Regions from separate parts of the Rhizobium sp. R339 genome, predicted to be linked through region 1. Evidence: predicted binding sites of a transcription regulator. Region 1 holds the regulator's gene; each other region holds the start of a gene.
The links. The regulator PhoB, encoded in region 1, activates phosphate uptake and scavenging genes when phosphate is short. The targets are predictions, from matches to a motif close to TGTCATNNANCTGTCAT.

Region 2: the regulator PhoB is predicted to act here: its motif matches at 2,097-2,113, upstream of ATY76_RS23195 (alpha-D-ribose 1-methylphosphonate 5-triphosphate diphosphatase).
Region 3: the regulator PhoB is predicted to act here: its motif matches at 1,877-1,893, upstream of ATY76_RS01260 (DUF1045 domain-containing protein).

Annotation. Positions count from the first base shown of each region.
Region 1 is NZ_LOKV01000023.1:434,418-437,690, forward strand. It holds gene ATY76_RS21410 (LysR family transcriptional regulator) at 1-595, shown strand, start outside; gene ATY76_RS21415 (copper homeostasis protein CutC) at 592-1,317, shown strand; gene phoB (phosphate regulon transcriptional regulator PhoB) at 1,328-2,011, opposite strand; gene phoU (phosphate signaling complex protein PhoU) at 2,142-2,855, opposite strand; gene pstB (phosphate ABC transporter ATP-binding protein PstB) at 2,899-3,273, opposite strand, start outside.
Region 2 is NZ_LOKV01000024.1:86,952-90,224, reverse strand. It holds gene ATY76_RS23200 (acyltransferase) at 1-531, opposite strand, end outside; gene ATY76_RS23195 (alpha-D-ribose 1-methylphosphonate 5-triphosphate diphosphatase) at 871-2,040, opposite strand; gene ATY76_RS23190 (NUDIX domain-containing protein) at 2,189-2,779, opposite strand; gene ATY76_RS23185 (molybdopterin oxidoreductase family protein) at 2,776-3,273, opposite strand, start outside.
Region 3 is NZ_LOKV01000001.1:271,070-274,342, reverse strand. It holds gene uraD (2-oxo-4-hydroxy-4-carboxy-5-ureidoimidazoline decarboxylase) at 1-58, opposite strand, end outside; gene puuE (allantoinase PuuE) at 58-981, opposite strand; gene ATY76_RS01260 (DUF1045 domain-containing protein) at 1,094-1,801, opposite strand; gene ATY76_RS01255 (FAD-binding oxidoreductase) at 1,916-3,094, opposite strand; gene mnmD (tRNA (5-methylaminomethyl-2-thiouridine)(34)-methyltransferase MnmD) at 3,093-3,273, shown strand, end outside.

The DNA of each region.
Region 1 (3,273 bases):
GAACGCTCGGCGCAGCAACAATACTATCTCGCTGGTCTCGATGACTGCCGACGATCTGCGCGAGGCGCTGAAAAGCGGCCGCATCGATGTCGCGATCCTGGATTCTGTCTTCGGGCTGGAGAGCTTCCGGCATCGCGAGCTGCTGCGGACCGACATGGTGGTGATCGCGCCGCCGCAAAGCACGGAAATGACGGTTGCCGATCTCGTCGCCGGCCATGCGATCTGCATGCCGAGCCCGCGCACCGGCCTCGGCCACGCGGCCATGGCTTTCAGCGACGAACGCGCACCGAACCGGCGCTTTCGTAGCCAGGATATCACCGCGGCGGATTCACTGCCCGTGATCGTCGATCTCGTCGCCAATCACGGCTACGTCTCCTTCCTCGGCCGCGTCAGCGCCATGCCGATCGCCGACAAGGTGCGCATCGTCGATCTCGACGAGCATTTGCCGATGTCCTATCACGTCGCCTTCAACCACCGCAAAGCCGCCGCCGATGCCTGCGCCGTCATCATCGAGGCGGCGGCAAGAATTACGTCGCAATCTCTCTCGCAAGCCATGCGGCAGGCGGAGGAGGGCGCCAGGGAGAGTGCAGCATGACGATTTTGCTTGAGGTCTGCGTCGACAGCGCCGAGGGCTTGGCCGCCGCCATCGAAGGCGGCGCCGGCCGCATCGAGCTTTGCTCGGCGCTGGAACTCGGCGGCTTGACGCCGCTGCCGAGCCTGATGCTGATCGCTGCCAGAGCGCCCATCCCCGTCTACGCAATGATCCGCCCGCATGCCGGCCCCTTCATCTTCGGCAGGACGGACGAGGAGGCGATGATGCTCGACATCGATGCCGTGCGCGCCGCCGGCCTCGCCGGTGTCGTCATCGGCGCCAACCGGCCGGACGGTACGCTCGACATGCCGCTGATCCACCGCCTGAAGGCGCATGCGATGGGCCTCGGCTCGACGCTGCATCGTGCCTTCGATCTGGTGCCGGATGCCGATGAGGCGCTGGAACAGGCGGTCGAGCTCGGCTGCGAACGCATCCTCACCTCCGGCTGCGCGCTGAAGGCTCCAGACGGCCTGGAAACGCTGAAACGCCTTTCGGCAAGGGCGGCCGGCCGCATATCCATCATGCCCGGCAGCGGCATCCGCCCCGCGAATGTCGGTGCTATCTTGCAGGCAACCGGCGCCCGCGAGGTCCATGGCTCCTGCAGTTCACCCATCGAAAGCGCCGACCCCCGCGCCGTCGCCTTCGGCTTCGAGGCGAAGAGCAGCAACAAGACGGATGTGGCGGTGGTCCGGGAGATGTGCAGGGCGATCGCGGCGGAAGCTTAGGCTTTTAGCCTCACGCTTCCATCGAATAGCCGGCGCCGCGGACGGTGCGGATGACGTCCTGCATGTTGGAGAAGTTCAGCGCCTTGCGCAGGCGGCCGACATGGACGTCGACGGTGCGTTCGTCGACATAGATGTCGTGGCCCCAGACGCCGTCCAGAAGCTGCGAACGGGAGAAGACCCGGCCTGGCGACGACATCAGGAATTCCAGCAGGCGGAATTCGGTGGGGCCGAGGCGGACTTCGCGGCTCTTGCGATGGACGCGGTGCGTTTCACGGTCGAGCTCGATATCGCCGCATTTCAGTACCGTTGACAGAACCTCCGGCCGGGCGCGGCGCAGCATGGCCTTGACGCGGGCGACGAGCTCGGGGGTCGAAAACGGCTTGACGACGTAATCGTCGGCGCCGGTCGACAGCCCGCGGACGCGCTCGCTCTCTTCGCCGCGCGCCGTCAGCATGATGATCGGCAGACGCTCGGTTTCCGGCCGCATGCGCAGGCGCCGGCAGAGCTCGATGCCGGAGACGCCGGGCAGCATCCAGTCGAGGATGAGAAGATCGGGCGTGCGCTCCTGGAGCCGGATCTCGGCTTCGTCGCCGCGAAGGATGGTATCGACCTCGAAGCCTTCCGCTTCGAGATTGTAACGAAGAAGCACGCTGAGGGCTTCTTCATCTTCAACAACTGCAACTCTCGGGATCATGCGTCTCGGTCTCCTCGCGCACGATCCTTAAACCGAAGACGATTTAAGCACGGGATCCTGCGCAAAATCAGAATTGGCTGTGACCTCGCTGCGCGCCCGCGCGGGCGCGCAACTGGCTGGCCCGGAACGGTTATTCCGTGACCGCGCCGACGGTGTTGGCGCTGTCGTCCTTCGGACGGTCGCCTTCCGGCTGTGCGCCGGTCGCCATGTAATAGATCGTCTCGGCGATGTTGGTGGCGTGGTCGCCGATACGCTCGATGTTCTTGGCGCAGAAGAGAAGATGCGTGCAGCTGGTGATGTTGCGCGGATCTTCCATCATGTAGGTCAGGAGTTCGCGGAACAGCGAGGTGTACATGGCGTCGATCTCGTTGTCGCGTTCGCGGATCGACTTGGCCTTGTCGGCAGCGCGCGTCGTGTAGACGTCGAGCACTTCCTTGAGCTGCACGAGCGCGAGTTCTGAGAGATGCTCGAGACCGCGGGCGAGCTTGCGGGGAACGCCGGTCGCCTGCACGGCGATGACGCGCTTGGCGGTGTTTTTGCCGAGATCGCCGACGCGTTCGAGATCGGCGGCGATCCGGATCGAACCCATGATCTCGCGCAGGTCCGATGCCATCGGCTGACGGCGGGCGATGGTGACGATCGCCTTGTCGCCGATCTCGCGTTCCATGTGATCGAGGATCACGTCGTCCGAAATGACCTTCTGGGCGAGCGCAGTATCGCCATTGACGAGCGCGCGTACGGATTCGCTGACCATCTGCTCGGCCAGGCCGCCCATTTCGGAAATCCGCCTGGACAGGAACTTCAGATCATCATCATAGGCAGAAAAAATATGTGTCGATGCCATGGGCTTTATCCTCGAATAACGGGAAGACGTCGTGTCGCCAGAATCAGCCGAAGCGGCCCATGATGTAGTCCTGGGTGCGCGGATCGTCCGGATTGGTGAACATCTTGTCGGTGTCGTTTTCCTCGACGAGGTTGCCGAGGTGGAACATGGCGGTGCGCTGCGAAACACGGGCCGCCTGCTGCATGGAGTGCGTGACGATGACGATCGTGTAGTTTTCGCGCAGCTCGTGGATCAGCTCCTCGACCTTGGCAGTGGCGATCGGATCGAGCGCCGAGCAGGGCTCGTCCATCAGGATGACCTCAGGGCTGACGGCGACGGCGCGGGCAATGCAGAGGCGCTGCTGCTGACCGCCGGAGAGGCCGGTGCCGGATTCATGCACGCGGTCCTTGACCTCGTTCCAGAGGCCGGCGCGCTGCAG
Region 2 (3,273 bases), on a different contig from region 1:
TCCATAAATTACGCCTGCCACGATCTCAAAAAAGATGGACCAAAGCGGATTATTGATCGCGAAGGCCTCTTGCCCCACCAGAAACCCCAAGGGCAATAACAGTAATGCGCCGACGGCAAGAACCGAGACATCCGCGAGAGGAATCCATGGCGCGTAAGCGACTTGCAAGGTGACAACGCCCAAGGCAACGCCGGCGACGATCATCGGGTAAAGCCGCACCATGCGTTTCAGGAGGAACATCGGGCTTCGCAGAACGCCCGACTTCAGTTTTTGATCGTAGGCATTTGCCAGCACGAAGCCGCTCAGGCAAAAGAAGAAATCCACGGCTAGATAGGCGTAGGAAGCAAGGCCGAATCCAAAGGTCTGGCTGGCATGCAAAAGAACCACCGACAGCGCAGCTATTCCCCGAAGCTCGTCGAGAAAGACAAAGTGGTCCTTCACCTCGTTTCCCCGGCTGGCGAGGTACGAGGCATCGTTAGCACCAAGGTCCGTTGTTTCGTAGAATGCCGAACGGGCTAAATCATCGGCCACAGCCTATTGTCCACTCTTGCTCAGGTTTCGGTCAGCCGAGACGTGTCGCATGATTCCTACTCTTCCTTGAAAGGTCCGCGCGACCTTTTCTCCCTTGAGTTGATAGTACCCACGGAGGCTGAATTAATTATCGCAACGGGCGCTAAAGTTTTAATATTGTTGAGGGATCCCGCTGCTGGCAGCAGGACCGTGTCGACAAATCGGGGTCAATGCCCGCCATTGCAGCGCTAAATCGCGCGATAATGGAAAAACCGGAGCAATCCGCTTTGGCCATTCCCACACATCGTCACGACCAATCGAACGCGGCTCACACAGCTGGACGAATCGCTTGCGTTGCACCTAAGCCGCCAGCGCCCGCAACGGATGCAGCGTGCCGTCGCTGTAGACGAAGCGGCCGGCGCGGAAGGTGGCGCGGATGCGGTTGATGTCGCCGGGTTCGACCGCCACGAGATCGGCACGCTGGCCGATGGCGATTTCGCCGCGATCCTGAAGGCCGGCCGAACGGGCGGCATTGCCGGTCGCCATGGCGACGGCGGCGGGCAGGCCGCCTTTCACCATCTCCGCAAGCTTGAAGATGCCGGGCACGAAGGCGGCCGGATGATAATCGGCGGCGATGACGCTGAGCAGGCCGGCCCTAGCGGCATCGAGCGCGCTGAGATTGCCCGACATCGACTGGCCGCGCAACGCGTTCGGCGCGCCCATCAGCGTCCAGAGGCCGCGGCGGCGCGCCTCTTCGGCGGCGGGCGCGGTCACCGGAAACTCGCTGATGGTGACGCCGAGATCGTGCATTTCGGCAACCTTCTCGACGCTGTCGTCATCATGCGAGGCCAGCGACAGCTTGTGCTTCAGCGACAGCGCGACGATCTCCTTTAGCTTCGCCTCGATTTCGGGGTTATTGCGCATAGCGATGCGTTTGGCGACGATCTCGGCCGCCATTTCCTCGGAGATGGCGCGGCGCTCGGAAATGCTGAGGATGTAGCTCTGCAGGTTGTTGTACTGGCCCTGGCCCGGCGTGTGATCGGTCAGCGAAACCATGTCGATCTGATCGGCGTTCAGCAAACGCTCAAGCGCCGGAGCGGCACCGACATTGGTGATTTCGTAGCGAGCGTGGACGCGGTGGTCGATCAGGAGATCGTCGCGCAACCGATTGATGCCCTCGATCACCGCCGATGTCGTCTCCAGCGAGCGGACGTGGCCGTAGACGCTTTCGGTCGCGAAGGAGACGGCGGCAAATGCCGTCGTGACGCCGGCGGCGGCAAGCTTCTTGTCGAGTTCGTGAATGCCGAAATCGATCGGCATCGTCGCATTCGGCCGCGGCGCGATCTCGCGCTCGATCATGTCGCCGTGCAGATCGACGAAACCTGGCATCAGCAGCCGCCCGCCGCCATCGATGACGGCACCGGCAACCGGTTCCGGCCGGATCTCGGCGATGGCGCCATCCTCGACACGCACGGAACCTTCACCCACCACCTCGTTTGGCAGAACGAGCGTAAAATTGCTGAGCCACATGGGCTTTCTCCTGACCGATCCGATGATTGACAAGCCCCAGCGGATAGAACCGCTCCATGACATTCGTATGAAAAAAGTAAGCGCTATTCTCTCAATGCGGAAACGTCATGGGCTCAACTGCCAAACCGCCCGAAGACCGCCTCATCCGCTATCGAATTTTGTGCCTGTTCAAGGCTGCCCATTGCAGCAGCACGATCGTCTTGGTGTCAAAGATCTCACCGGTTTCGATCATCCGGGTCGCCTCGTCCAGCGGAATCTCCAGAACCTCGATATCCTCGTGCTCCTCATCCAGGCCCCCGCCTTCGGCGACGCGATCGGCAGTGTCGATGAGCGCTGCGAAGAAATGGACGACTTCGGTGATGGCGCCGGGCGCGGTATAGGATTTGAAGAGGAAACGGGCATCGCGCAGCAGATAACCGGTCTCCTCCATCGCCTCGCGACGGATCGCCTGTTCGGGATGGTCGTCGTCAAGAAGGCCGGCCGGCACCTCGATCATCCATGCGGGATCGCCGTTCAGATGAACGGCGAGACGGAACTGGCGCACGAGAACGACGAGATCGCGTTTCGGATCATAGAGCAGGATGCAGGCGGCCGGCGTGCGGTGGTAGACCTCCCGCTTCAGTCGCTGGGTCGCGCCCTTGCGGTCGATGTAGTCGAGCAGATAGCTGCTCAGCCGCGTCCACCCATTCGACAGGATCTCCTCGCCGACGATCTTCACCCGTGATTTCGGCTGCATCATACCGTGTCCTTGCGAAGCCAGACCTTGTTGTCGTGCACGGCCGCGCCGCCATAAGGCGCGACCGGATCGGCGCCGGTCAGGACGTTGATGCCCTCGCCGTCGATATGCGCCTTGTTCGGCCAGAGACCCTCGGCGATCAGCACGCCCGGCTTCACTTCAGTCGTGATGCGGGCGTGGATGCGCAGAGCGCCGCGGCCGTTGCCGATGCGGACGAGATCACCATGAACGATGCCATTGGCTTCGGCATCGACAGGATTGATCATCACCTCGGGACGGCCTTCCTTCTGACGCGAGGTCTTGGTCTCGGAGAAGCTCGAATTCAGGAAATTGCGCGCCGGCGATGTGGCGAGACGGAAGGGATGCTCGGGATCGGCCACTTCGATGACATCGACCTGATCGGGAAAAGCGGGCAGCTCGGCATGCGGCCCAAGCACGCCGATCGCAGCCGGCGGCTTATTCGGCGCCGGCTGGTTGATCCAGTCCGGCCGGAAATG
Region 3 (3,273 bases), on a different contig from region 1:
AGGGCGAATGTTCGAAGACGCCGCCGAAGCGGGAAACAAAATCCTCGCGCGGCAGCATCAGAGCGCGTCCGGCTGATGATGCTTGTGCCAGTGCTCCGCGATCTCGATACGGCGCGGAATCCAGACCTTGTCGTGCTTCTGCACATATTCGATGAACCGCTTCAGCGCCGCTGCCCGGCCCGGACGCCCGACGAGGCGGCAATGCAAACCGACCGACATCATTTTCGGGCTGCCGTTCTTGCCTTCCTCATAGAGCGTATCGAAGGCATCCTTCAGATAGGTGAAGAACTGATCGCCGGTATTGAAACCCTGCGGTGTCGCGAAACGCATGTCGTTGGTTTCGAGCGTATAGGGAATGATCAGGAAAGGTTTTCCGTCGACGCCCTTCACCCAGAAAGGCAGGTCGTCGGCATAGGAATCGGAGGAGTAGAGGAAACCGCCCTCCTCCTGCACCAGCCGCAGCGTATTGTCCGATGGTTTGCCCTGATACAGGCCGTAGGGCCGCTCGCCGGTGAGTTCGGTGTGCAGGCGCACGGCTTCGAGAATGTGCTTGCGCTCCAGATCCTCGGAAAAATCCTTGTATTCCAGCCAGCGATAGCCGTGGCTGGCGATCTCCCAGCCGGCTTCCTTCATCGCCGCAACGGCTTCCGGATTGCGCGCCATGGCCAGCGTCACGCCATAGACGGTCGCCTGCACCTTGAGATCGGTAAACATCCGCCAGAGCCGCCAAAAACCGGCGCGCGAACCATATTCGTAGATCGATTCCATATTGAGGTTGCGCTGCCCCGGCCAAGCCGCCGCACCGACGATCTCCGACAGCAGGCATTCGGATGCCGGATCGCCATCGAGGATCGAGCTTTCGCCGCCCTCCTCGTAATTGATGACGAACTGCACGGCGATGCGCGCCTCATCAGGCCACTTCGGATCGGGCGTCTGGCGCCCGTAGCCGACGAGATTGCGCGGATAGGTCTCAGATACCATTAAATCACCTTCTGAAAAGACGGGGAACGGTATCATCCGCAGCCGGAATGTCGAGACGGAAACTGCGCAGTGAAATTTATCCTTCCGGCACAATCATTTAGCTGCCGCCTGCTCAGGCGATCTTGCGCGCGCTGACCTTGCCCATCGGATGCAGCGAGTGAACGCGGAACGGCCCGCCCGTGCCCTCTTCGATCATCAGCGCGACGTTGGAGACCATCACCGGCTCGCCGAGCACCGGCCCGAAGATCGCCCGCAGCGCCGGCGCGATGCGCGGCATGTCGAGTGCATTGACCGGGCCCGTCACCGGCATGTGGAAACGGAACTCATCCATCACATAGGGGTTGCCCCAGCGGTGAAGATTGGCGAACTGCGCGGCCGACAGACCGTCCGGATCGCTCCGCTCGATCTCCGCTTCGCTGAGCGGCACGCGGAAACGGTCGAATTCCTGCACGATCGCCGAAGCCAGATACTGGATCTGCTCGCAGGCAGCGCTCGGCAGCAGGCTATAGAAATTGCCGAGCCGGGCGATTTCCAGGCACGGCAATCGGAAGGGAAGAACGGTTCCGGAAAAACGCATCAGATCGCGCAGGAGTTGCGATTCCGGCATGTCGGGAGACAGGTGGAACGGCGCCTTCAGAACGCCGTGGAAACCATAGCGCCGCGGTACGGCGGTGTGGAATGCGATCTCGTGAATGCCGAGACCGCGAACGGCCGGCGGCTCCACCATCTCGCCTGAAAACACGTTTCGGCCAAGCCAGTTGGCGGCCACGAGCGACAAAGGGTCGCTCGCCGGGGGCGTGAAGCAAATGGCATAGCGCATGCGATTTCCTCCATCAAGGAAGTGAGCGCCGGTGACGTCAGGCGCTGCCGATGCGCAAGCAGATAGGTGATTTGCATGACAGAATAACGAAACGCAGCCGCACGGAATTCACGTTTAACGTGAAGCCACGGCGATATGTCTTGAAATCGCAAAGCTTTCCGGCAGCGAAAATCCGCAATCCGTATCGCCTGCGATACAAACCGCCGCCTCCGCCAGCCGATGGGCAAGACCGAAGCTGACCTTGAAGCCGCCGGTCAACGCGACGAGCCGGGGATGATCCGGATGGCGGCCGATCATCGGATCACGGTCGATCGCCTTCGGGCGAAGCCCCGCCCAGCGTTCGACGACCGGCGCGCTGCGAAGATCAGGTACGATGGCGCGCGCCGCCTCGATCAGCGCGTCGAGCTGGGCATCGGTCGACATGGGATCACCGAAGCGGTTTTCGCTGGTGCTGCCGATCGCCGCGTGCCCGCCTTCATGCGCGACGACATAGAGCCCGTCGAGAAAGATCGTCGGCAGCGCCGGGTCGATCTCCGCCTTCAACAGCGCCGCCTGCCCCTTCACCGGCTGGCCGAGCGGCTGCTTCAGCCCTGATGTCAGGTCCTGCAGCTGAGGAAAGGATCGATGGCCCGCAGCCAGGATGCAGCGGCCGAAGGTGATGGTTTCGCCGCCGATCTCCGCCGTGCCACGGTCCGGATCGAGATCGGCGACTTCAGCATTTTCCATGATGCGCACATGTTTTGCCCGTTGCAGTAAGGCGACGAGCGCTGAAATCAGCGACCGGGGGGCGACGCGGCCGGCAAGCGTGTCATGCACGAAGCCGCTCTCGCCGGCAGAGGCCTCGACCCAGCCGTCAACCGGCGGCTTTTCCAGCACATGCCAATGAAACCGGCGCTCACCTGCCTGCCAGTGGCGCTCGGCATCCTCTGAGTGGCCGCGGGCTATACGGTTGAGATGCGGCTTCGGCAGCGGGATCAGCCGCCCGGACCTGCTGTAACCGGCGGAAAGGCCGGTCTCGGCTTCGAGTGCTGTGATTTCGGCTTCGAGCGAGACCAGCGCATCGAACTGGAACTGCTTCTTCTCAGACCAGCGGTCCGGCATATGCGGCATCAGCGCGCCGAGCAGGCCGCCGCTCGCACCCCCGCCCAGCCTGCCGGCATCGGCGAGAAGGGTACCGATGCCACGGCGCTCGGCATGGATGGCCGCCCAGAGGCCCATGATGCCGCCGCCGACGATCAGCAGGTCGCAAGAAGATTGACCGGACGCCGGCGCAGGATTATCGGCTTTTTCCATGACAAAGGTGAATCCAGATCAGATTGGCGCCGGCGCGCCGCAGCCGCTCGAATGGCGCGACGGCGATATGCCTTATTCCACAGCCTTTGGCGATCATTTTTATTGCCAGACCGACGGACGGCTGGAATGCGGCCATGTCTTTCTCGCCGGCAACGGCTTGCCGGAGCGCTGGAGCGGAC